4 regions of the Bacillus sp. KNSH39 genome follow, and region 3 is predicted to be linked to each of the others. Evidence: riboswitches for the same ligand, from Rfam matches in the RefSeq annotation. Region 3 holds a riboswitch; each other region holds the start of a gene.
What was found. Region 3 has a riboswitch for S-adenosylmethionine ahead of ACUL40_RS20745 (ABC transporter permease). Riboswitches for the same ligand answer to the same signal wherever they lie in the genome.
Positions count from the first base shown of each region.

Region 1 (2,202 bases), 1.4 Mb from region 3:
ACCTGCTATAGTCATATTTTCCGAACGTATCTACATCAAACTGGTGAAAAGTTGATGTGTTATAAATAGGAACGTTCACAGCGCCTGTTTGCGAGTCGTGTTTATATTGGTTGTGTAGTAAGAGTGTATCTATAGAATAGCTCATATTCTTACACCTTCTTTTACGAGTTTAATTGCTTGCTTTAAGTCTTGAATTAAATCGTTACTATTTTCAATGCCAACTGAGAATCGAAGAAGACGATTGCATACGCCGTTTGCTGTTCTAATTTCTTCAGGAATATCAGCATGTGTTTGCGTTGCTGGATAAGTCATTAAACTTTCTACACCACCAAGACTTTCGGCAAATGTAATTAAGGATAAAGATTGTAAGAATGGATTAATCCAAGCTTCATCTTTAAGGCGGAATGAGATCATGCCGCCTCTTCCTGGATAAAATACATCTGTCACCCCGTCTTCATCATTTAAATACGCAACAACTGCTTTCGCATTTTCTTCATGTTGCCTCATGCGAAGCGCTAACGTTTTCATACCGCGAATTAATAACCATGAGTCAAATGGGCTTAAAACTGCACCTGATGCATTATGATAATGAGCGATTTCCTCGCAAAGTTCCTTTCCTTTTGCAACGACAAGCCCGCTTAGTACATCGTTATGTCCCCCTAAATATTTCGTTGCGCTATGAAGTACAATGTCAGCACCTTCTGTTAATGGTTGCTGTATATAAGGTGTGTAGAAAGTGTTGTCTACAATAAGGAGTAGTCCGTTCCTTTTCGCTACAGTTGCGACAGCAGCAATATCAGTAACTTGCATTAATGGATTAGTTGGAGTTTCTATGAAAATAGCCTTCGTTTCAGTTGTGATAGCTTGCTCAATTTGTTTAATAGACTGTGTATTTACGTATCTACATCGAACATTCCACTTTTTTTCATGCTCAGAAAATAATCGATACGTTCCCCCGTATAAATCTTCAGATACAATAAGTTCGTCTCCAGAGCGGAATAGAGAAAGGACGAGGAGAACAGCCGCCATCCCTGAACTACAGGCATAACCTTGTTCGCCATATTCTAAGTCTGCGATCGCCTGTTCTAAAAGACCTCGAGTTGGATTGCCAGTTCGTGAATAGTCAAAGCCAGTAGATTTACCAATTCCTTCGTGACGATAAGCGGTTGAGAAATAAACTGGTGGATTAACCGTTCCGGTTGTAGTTTCACTGCGATTTCCGATTTGTGCTAGTTTTGTTTCGATTGTTGACATATGAAAATTCCTCCTTTTTAAATTGAAACATTAAGTGAATATAAAATAAAAAAAGCCTTCTAAGAAGAAGGCTTTCGGTTTGAATAGAGTCTTCTTCTCATCTGTCAAATCTTTCACAATTTGCTGGAATTAGCACCTTATTAACAAAATGTTAATGGTTGCTGAGGCGTCACAGGGCCAGTCCCTCTACCTCTCTAGATAAGAATGTTCGTATGAAATTTTTATTATGTTTTTAACTTTACAATAAAATATAACTGAATTGCAACTTTATTTTAAATAATTTTTATTTTTCCGCAAGTGTCATTGACTTTTACTTTTGTGCATGCTAAATTTATTAAAAAATTAACAAACATTGTTAAAAGGGGAACGCATTTCCTTTTAGCTACATAAATAAAATAATAAAGACAACTCTTATTGAGAGCGGTGGAGGGAAAGGCCCTGTGAAACCCGGCAACCTTCAAACGAAATGTTTGAAACGGTGCTAATACCTGCAAAACGAATGTTTTGCATAATAAGAGGAGGAACGATTATGTCCCCCTCTTCAAAGTGAAGAGGGGGTTTTTATATTGATAGAAATGAGGGAGAGTCGTGAAATTACTAGATTTATTATCAAAAGGAATTGTAATAGGTGATGGTGCGGTTGGGACGTTATTGCATTCACATGGTTTGCAAAGTAGCTTTGAAGAATTGAATGTATCTGATCCAGACTTAATTATATCGATTCATAAACAATATGTAGCTGCTGGAGCAGATGTAATTCAAACGAATACGTATGGAGCAAATGAGGCGAAATTACGTATGTATGGTTTAGAAAATCAAGTTACAGAAATTAATAGAGCGGCAGTAAAACTGGCGAAAGCATCTGTGACAGATAAAAATGCAATTTTAGGAACAATTGGTGGTATGAAACATATCGGAGCTGTTACAACGACTGATATGGAAAGAGAG
Region 1 covers NZ_JBQXYO010000001.1:2,670,247-2,672,448, reverse strand. Annotated here, with positions in the region: gene metC (cystathionine beta-lyase) at 1-145, opposite strand, end outside; gene metI (cystathionine gamma-synthase/O-acetylhomoserine thiolyase) at 142-1,254, opposite strand; SAM riboswitch class I at 1,349-1,459, opposite strand; SAM riboswitch class I at 1,663-1,772, shown strand; gene ACUL40_RS13615 (bifunctional homocysteine S-methyltransferase/methylenetetrahydrofolate reductase) at 1,843-2,202, shown strand, end outside.
Region 1: linked by a shared signal. The riboswitch ahead of metI (cystathionine gamma-synthase/O-acetylhomoserine thiolyase) and the one ahead of ACUL40_RS20745 (ABC transporter permease) in region 3 are both predicted to bind S-adenosylmethionine.

Region 2 (2,202 bases), 690 kb from region 3:
CGTACCGAGAAGTGGCAACTGCGCCATCTACACACTTAGCAAATGTATTATGGGGAGCCGACATTGACGTTTATACAGAATATTTACGGTAAGGAATGATAGAAGTGATTGATTGGACAGGAGCCGAAGCTACAGCCCTAATAGAGAACGAAGAAAAAACAGTATTATATGTATATACTCCAATGTGTGGAACATGCCAATTAGCAAAAAAGATGTTAACAGTGGTTGAGATGACAATTGAAGATTTGAAAATTGGGATGTTAGATTTAAATTATGCTCCGCATTTAGCAAAAGAGTATGGGATTGAAAGTGTACCTTGTTTACTTGTTTTTGAAAATGGGACACTGATGAAGAAGATATACGCATTTCATTCGGTTGAATATTTATATACGGAATTAAAGTAGGCGGCAAAAATTTTGCCGCCTCGACATATTTCTTGGGAAATATGTCGAGATGCAGGATGGATACAGTATTTGTCGAGCGAAAATAACAGGATTGCTCTTTAGTGAGAGGGAATGATATGTAATAGAAAGTGATATGAAGGATGTGATTTAGGGTGAGATTATATTCTTTGCTTCAATCATTTGTAAATTACGCTAATGGTCAATATCATTTAGAACCGCTTTTAAGACAAGAAGAAAAAACTGTTAATTTTCGCTTTGGAGATGAAAGTTGTTCGTTACAAATTTCAAGAGATTATATAGAGTTGGTACATGAGGAAAGAGGAACGGAACAAATCATTTGCTTAGATGAAAAGGATATAGAACAATTGGTGAATGGAAATGTACGATTGCAAATGCTAATGAATGATGGACGTGTACAATATTCGGGAACGTACCGAACGATGTTATTAGTGGAATCGATGTTTCATATATGTAAACCGATGTCAGTAGGTGCTTAAAATTCTGAAGTTTCATTTTTTGCGAAAATTTCTGTTGACATGGTGAGTGTATATTGATACAATTCAAGTCATAAAATATAGACAATTTCATAAATTTCAAATCAGACGAAAATTGAATCTGATTTCTCTTATCAAGAGAGGTGGAGGGACTGTGCCCTGTGAAGCCCGGCAACCGTCAACTTATGTTGAAATGGTGCCAATTCCTGCAAAGCAAATGCTTTGAGAGATGAGAGAGAGGGATAATGTTGTTATATACGCATAAAAACCTTTCTGCTTCTCTAAAGCAGAAAGGTTTTTTTATTGTTTGAATGTGGAGGACATTCAAATAATAAAAGTAATGATAACAGTGGACTACACGCATTAAAAATAAAAAATTGCGGAGTCGACCTAAACAAAAAAGGGGTGAACATCATGATTCTATTAGAGAATGTAAGGAAAATATATAAGGCGAAAAGCGGTGATGTCACTGCTGTAGATAACGCCAATTTAAAAATAGATAAAGGTGAAATATTTGGTGTTATCGGATATAGTGGCGCTGGAAAAAGTTCTTTAATTAGATTGTTCAATCAGTTGGAGAAACCAACTTCTGGCCAAATTACAATTGCAAATCGTGTCATTTCAGCAATTACAGGAAGCGAACTTCGTAAGGCAAGGCAAGAAATTGGAATGATTTTTCAGCACTTCAACTTACTTTGGTCACGAACAGTACGTGAAAATATAGAGTTTCCACTTGAAATTGCAGGTGTTGATAAAGCGAAGAGAAGAAAACGTGTTGATGAATTAATTCATCTTGTTGGATTAGAAGGAAGAGGAGACGCGTACCCATCTCAGCTGAGCGGGGGACAAAAGCAACGCGTTGGGATTGCAAGAGCATTAGCTAACAATCCACAAGTGCTTTTATGTGACGAAGCAACGTCAGCTCTTGATCCGGAAACGACAGATCAAATTTTGGATTTACTATTAGACATTAATAAGCGCCTTGGTTTAACAATTGTACTCATTACACATGAGATGCACGTAATTCGAAAGATTTGTAATCGTGTTGCGGTAATGGAGAAAGGAAAGATTGTAGAAACAGGTCCAGTACTTGATGTATTCCGTAATCCGAAGCAAGATATTACGAAACGATTTGTACAGCAGTTAACGGATTCTGAAGATACAAATGAAACGATTGAAAGTTTAATTGAAAAATATCCAGATGGAAAAGTAATTCGTTTGCAGTTTATCGGTGAGGCTGTAGAAAGACCAGTGCTTCAACGATTGATGCAACGCAGTGATATAGAAGTTAGCATTTTGCAAGG
Region 2 covers NZ_JBQXYO010000001.1:3,355,142-3,357,343, reverse strand. Annotated here, with positions in the region: gene ACUL40_RS17275 (toprim domain-containing protein) at 1-92, shown strand, start outside; gene ACUL40_RS17270 (thioredoxin family protein) at 96-404, shown strand; gene ACUL40_RS17265 (hypothetical protein) at 557-901, shown strand; SAM riboswitch class I at 1,027-1,134, shown strand; gene ACUL40_RS17260 (methionine ABC transporter ATP-binding protein) at 1,313-2,202, shown strand, end outside.
Region 2: linked by a shared signal. The riboswitch ahead of ACUL40_RS17260 (methionine ABC transporter ATP-binding protein) and the one ahead of ACUL40_RS20745 (ABC transporter permease) in region 3 are both predicted to bind S-adenosylmethionine.

Region 3 (2,202 bases):
ACAATACGATGAATAATATCTGTAATAAAAATACATACAATTAAAAGTGCACTATAAAAAATGGTTGTTCCCATAATCACTGGATAATCTCGATTAAAAATACTATCTACAAAATATTTTCCGAGACCAGGAATTGAAAAAATCTTTTCAATAACGAAAGTACCTGTTAAAAGTCCCGCCATTAATGGTCCAACAAATGTAAGTACCGGAACAATTGCATTTCGAAGAGCATGTCTTATAATAATCTTCTTAATCGGTATACCTTTCGCTCTCGCTAACTTAATATAATCACTCTGCAGTACTTCGATCATATTAGAGCGAACAAATCTTGTAATCACTGCGATTGGTCCTAACGCTAATGCAAAGGATGGCAATACCGTATGTTCAAATGTACCCCAAGAAGCTACTGGTAAGAGCTCGAATTGAATAGCGAATACTTGTATAAATAGTGGTGCTAAAATAAAGCTCGGAATAGAAATACCGAGGATGGCAAGTAAACTTACACCGTAATCAATTACCTTCCCATGATAGAGAGCAGCAAATGTACCTGCAGCAATTCCGACTAGCAATGAAATAATAAGTGCTTGTAAACCAATAATTGCTGATGGACCAAAACCAGTTGTTATAATTTCTGATACACCTTGCCCGGTTGATTGAACAGATTCACCAAAATCAAAATGAACTACGCCGTCTAAATAAGCAACATATTGATTCCATAACGGTTCATCAAGGTGATACTTCGCTCTCATGTTTTGGATCACTTCTTCAGGAAAGATTTTTGCATCTGATGAAAATGGATCCCCCGGAATAATATGCATAATTAGAAATGTCACCGTCGTAATAACCCATAGCGTGAACACCATAACTGATAATTTTTTAATTACATACACCCTAATAACCCCCTAAACACATATATTTACTTAGTTTTATAAACGTACTTTTTCCATTACTCCCTTTTCTCTTTTTAGAATACAAAAAGCCTTGATCTTAAAAAATAAGATCAAGGCTTAATAAACAAAGGCCCATCACTTATCTTTCAAGACTTGCTTGCTGGAATTAGCACGGTGTTCCTATTACAGAACCCGCTGCTGAGGTGTCATAGGGCCAGTCCCTCTACCTCTCTGGATAAGTAAATTGCTATATTATTATTTGGTTCAAATTGTATATTTCGAATTATAATTCTGAAAAAATGAAAAGTCAATCAAATTGGATATATTTAGAAAAATCAGTTTTTAATACTTTTATTTATCTATATCGTATTTCGCTTATAATAAAAAAAGATATGAAAGGAGTTATAAGATGGACCCCTTACTTCTAGCTACTATAGGATTACCCTTAACAATCGTTATACTTGTCATCATCGGCTTCTACAAACTCTTCATCAAAAAGAAAAGTATCACTTCTTTTTATACCCCTTTCGATAATATTACCGGGCAAACTATTTCCGAATTTCACGAAGAACAGAAGATATTAGTATCCGAGGATGAAGATGGAGATGGCAAGAAGAAAAAATAACCTTGCATAGGCAAGGTTATTTTTTCGTTTCTGCTTGAAAACGTTTATAGTATGTCGATGCTGTTGCAAAATTAATTTCTATATCACGAATCAACGATGAATCTTCTTCTTTAGCTAACTTCTGTAATTTTTTCATTGCTTGTTCTGATTCATTCAAGAAACCAACATATACCTCATGTTCTTGCTCTTTCGATTTTGGAACACGAATTTCTTTACGTATATGATCAATATCTTCTAACATGCTAGTTGTTACCTTTTGCACATCTTCTTTATATGTAGCAGTCGTTATTTCCTTACCGCCCTTTTCTTTTGCCACTTCAAATAACTGCAGTGCGTTATTAATTTCTTTATTCATTTTCAAATCGTATTTTTCATGTACTGCAAGGTATTCTTTCATTTCTTCTGTTTGTTCTGTAGATTGCTCTACCTTTTCTTTCGGTTCTTTCGTATCCTTATTTCCATTACATCCTGCTAGAAGGATCATACTTCCCATTACAGCAATACCCAAAACCTTCTTCATCTCTTCTTCTCCTTTTATCTACAGCTACTACTCATTATAGTTTCTTTTATCTCCACTTGTTATTATACCGAGAACATCCTACTTTTTACACTTAAGACGACATCGTAACATGTATACCAACATGTTTGTCACAGTATCGTCACTTTATACAAATAACTTTTGCACTG
Region 3 covers NZ_JBQXYO010000001.1:4,042,151-4,044,352, reverse strand. Annotated here, with positions in the region: gene ACUL40_RS20745 (ABC transporter permease) at 1-890, opposite strand, end outside; SAM riboswitch class I at 1,027-1,132, opposite strand; gene ACUL40_RS20740 (DUF3951 domain-containing protein) at 1,300-1,515, shown strand; gene ACUL40_RS20735 (hypothetical protein) at 1,532-2,035, opposite strand.

Region 4 (2,202 bases), 3.0 Mb from region 3:
GTATAAACATGGTATAAGAAAACTTAATGATAGCTTTTTAGAATGTGGTGGTTCAAAAGAAGCCATTGCAGTTATTGAATCTCTTTTAAATAAAGTAAAACTTTAATTGGTGGGGCTTTACTGCCTGCAAATAGCGGGATAATTAGTCGTAACTGTATACAAGCATAGAGGTTCTCACCTTTATGCTTGTGTATTCTTATCCAGCAAATTGTACAGCAGTATTTGCATGTAAAAAAGCAGTATCAAAAACGGGAACAGTAAGATCATTTTGGGAGATGAGTAAAGGTATTTCAGTGCAGCCTAATAATATACCTTCAGCGCCGTTTTGAATTAATGATTTTGTAATTTGTAATAACCTTTTTTTAGATGTTTCTGAAATGATCCCTCTACTTAATTCATCTAATATGACATGGTGGATAAAAGTTCTTTCCTCGTCATTTGGGATAATTGTCTCAATGTTATATTTCGCTAATCGTGATTTATAGAAATCTTGCTCCATCGTTTGTTTTGTTCCTAATAGTCCGATACGTTTTATATTCTGTTCTACCATTTCTTTAGCACTTACATCACCAATGTGAAGAAGCGGGATAGATATTGCTTGTTCTACCTCCTCGGCAAATAGATGTACAGTATTTGAACACATTAATAAACATTCAGCCCCAGATTTTTCAACTTTCTTTGCAACTGTAACTAGTTCATTTTTCACTTCTTCATATTGATGGTTTTGTAATAAAGTAGTTACTTCACCAAAGTCCATACTATATAAAATTAGCTTCGCATTTTGATCGTATTGAGAGAGTGTAAGTGTATTAATATGTTTATAGTATAATGATGTAGATTCCCAACTTAATCCTCCAATCAAACCAATAACTTTCATAATGCATTCCTCCCGAAACGATTTTGAACTCATTATTTCATAATTCCGATAAGAATACAATGATTTAAATGCGCTATTTAATAAAAAATAAAAATAGTAAGAAAAGTGTTGAAATTTACATTCTTTAGTGCCATAATACGAATTACAAATTAATACTTATCCAGAGAGGTGGAGGGAACGGCCCTAAGAAACCTCAGCAACCCCTATGCAATTTTATAGGAAGGTGCTAATTCCGCAGAGGACACGATGTGTTTTTTGAAAGATAAGAGGATTCTTGAAAGTGAAAGAAAGTGACCTCTTATGTAAGAGGTCATTTTTTTGTTGTATAGAAAGGGAGTGTCGATGCATAATTCATTTTTAAATTAAATATAGAGTAATAAAAGTTGACTAATATGAGAGGGGAATTGTCATGAATAAATTATCAACAAAGTTAGTAGTAGCAATCGGTATTGGAGCAGCATTATACGGGATATTAGGACTTTGGGGATTTTCTATTGCACCGAATACATTTATTAAACCAGCATTAGCTATATTAACTGTTTTTGGAGCATTATTTGGTCCAGTGGCAGGACTGTTAATCGGACTTATCGGTCATACCGTAACAGATACGATTGCTGGATGGGGTATTTGGTGGGGATGGGTTATTAGTTCAGGAATTATTGGTTTTTCAATGGGGCTTATTCAAAAAAGAGTTGGTTTTAGTGTGAAAAACGGGTCGTTTAACAAGGGGGATATTTCTTATTTAGCAATTACTGGGCTAGTTGGTATTGTCATTGCTATTATATTTGCTGGGGCATTCGATATTATTGTGATGGGAGAACCATTTGACAAAATTGTTATACAAGTATTAGGAGCAACAATTTCCGATGTCATCGTTTTCTTAGTACTTGGATTGCCACTTACAATTGGTTTGGCGAAATCCAATAAGAAACATACACATTTAAAAATTGAAAAGTAGGGATGTTAACATGCAACCAATTATTTCGTTTGAACAATTCACCTTTCAATATGGGCATGCTGCGCAGCCTACTTTAAGTGATATTACCTTTCATATATACCCTGGGGAAAAAGTGCTAATTGCTGGACGAAGTGGTTCAGGAAAGTCGACATTAGCTCATTGTATAAATGGGCTAATCCCATTTTCTTACGAAGGGAATAGCACAGGTAACGTTTTAATTGCCGGTAAAGACCCAAGGGAAGGAAGTATTTTTGAACAAAGTAAACAGGTAGGAACAATTTTACAAGATCAAGATGCTCAATTTATTGGTCTGACAGTAGAAGAAGATGTAGCTTTTTATTTAGAAAATGAATGTGTAAAGCAAGAT
Region 4 covers NZ_JBQXYO010000001.1:1,052,939-1,055,140, forward strand. Annotated here, with positions in the region: gene ACUL40_RS05225 (macrolide family glycosyltransferase) at 1-106, shown strand, start outside; gene ACUL40_RS05230 (aspartate/glutamate racemase family protein) at 197-877, opposite strand; SAM riboswitch class I at 1,031-1,146, shown strand; gene ACUL40_RS05235 (ECF-type riboflavin transporter substrate-binding protein) at 1,287-1,835, shown strand; gene ACUL40_RS05240 (ABC transporter ATP-binding protein) at 1,846-2,202, shown strand, end outside.
Region 4: linked by a shared signal. The riboswitch ahead of ACUL40_RS05235 (ECF-type riboflavin transporter substrate-binding protein) and the one ahead of ACUL40_RS20745 (ABC transporter permease) in region 3 are both predicted to bind S-adenosylmethionine.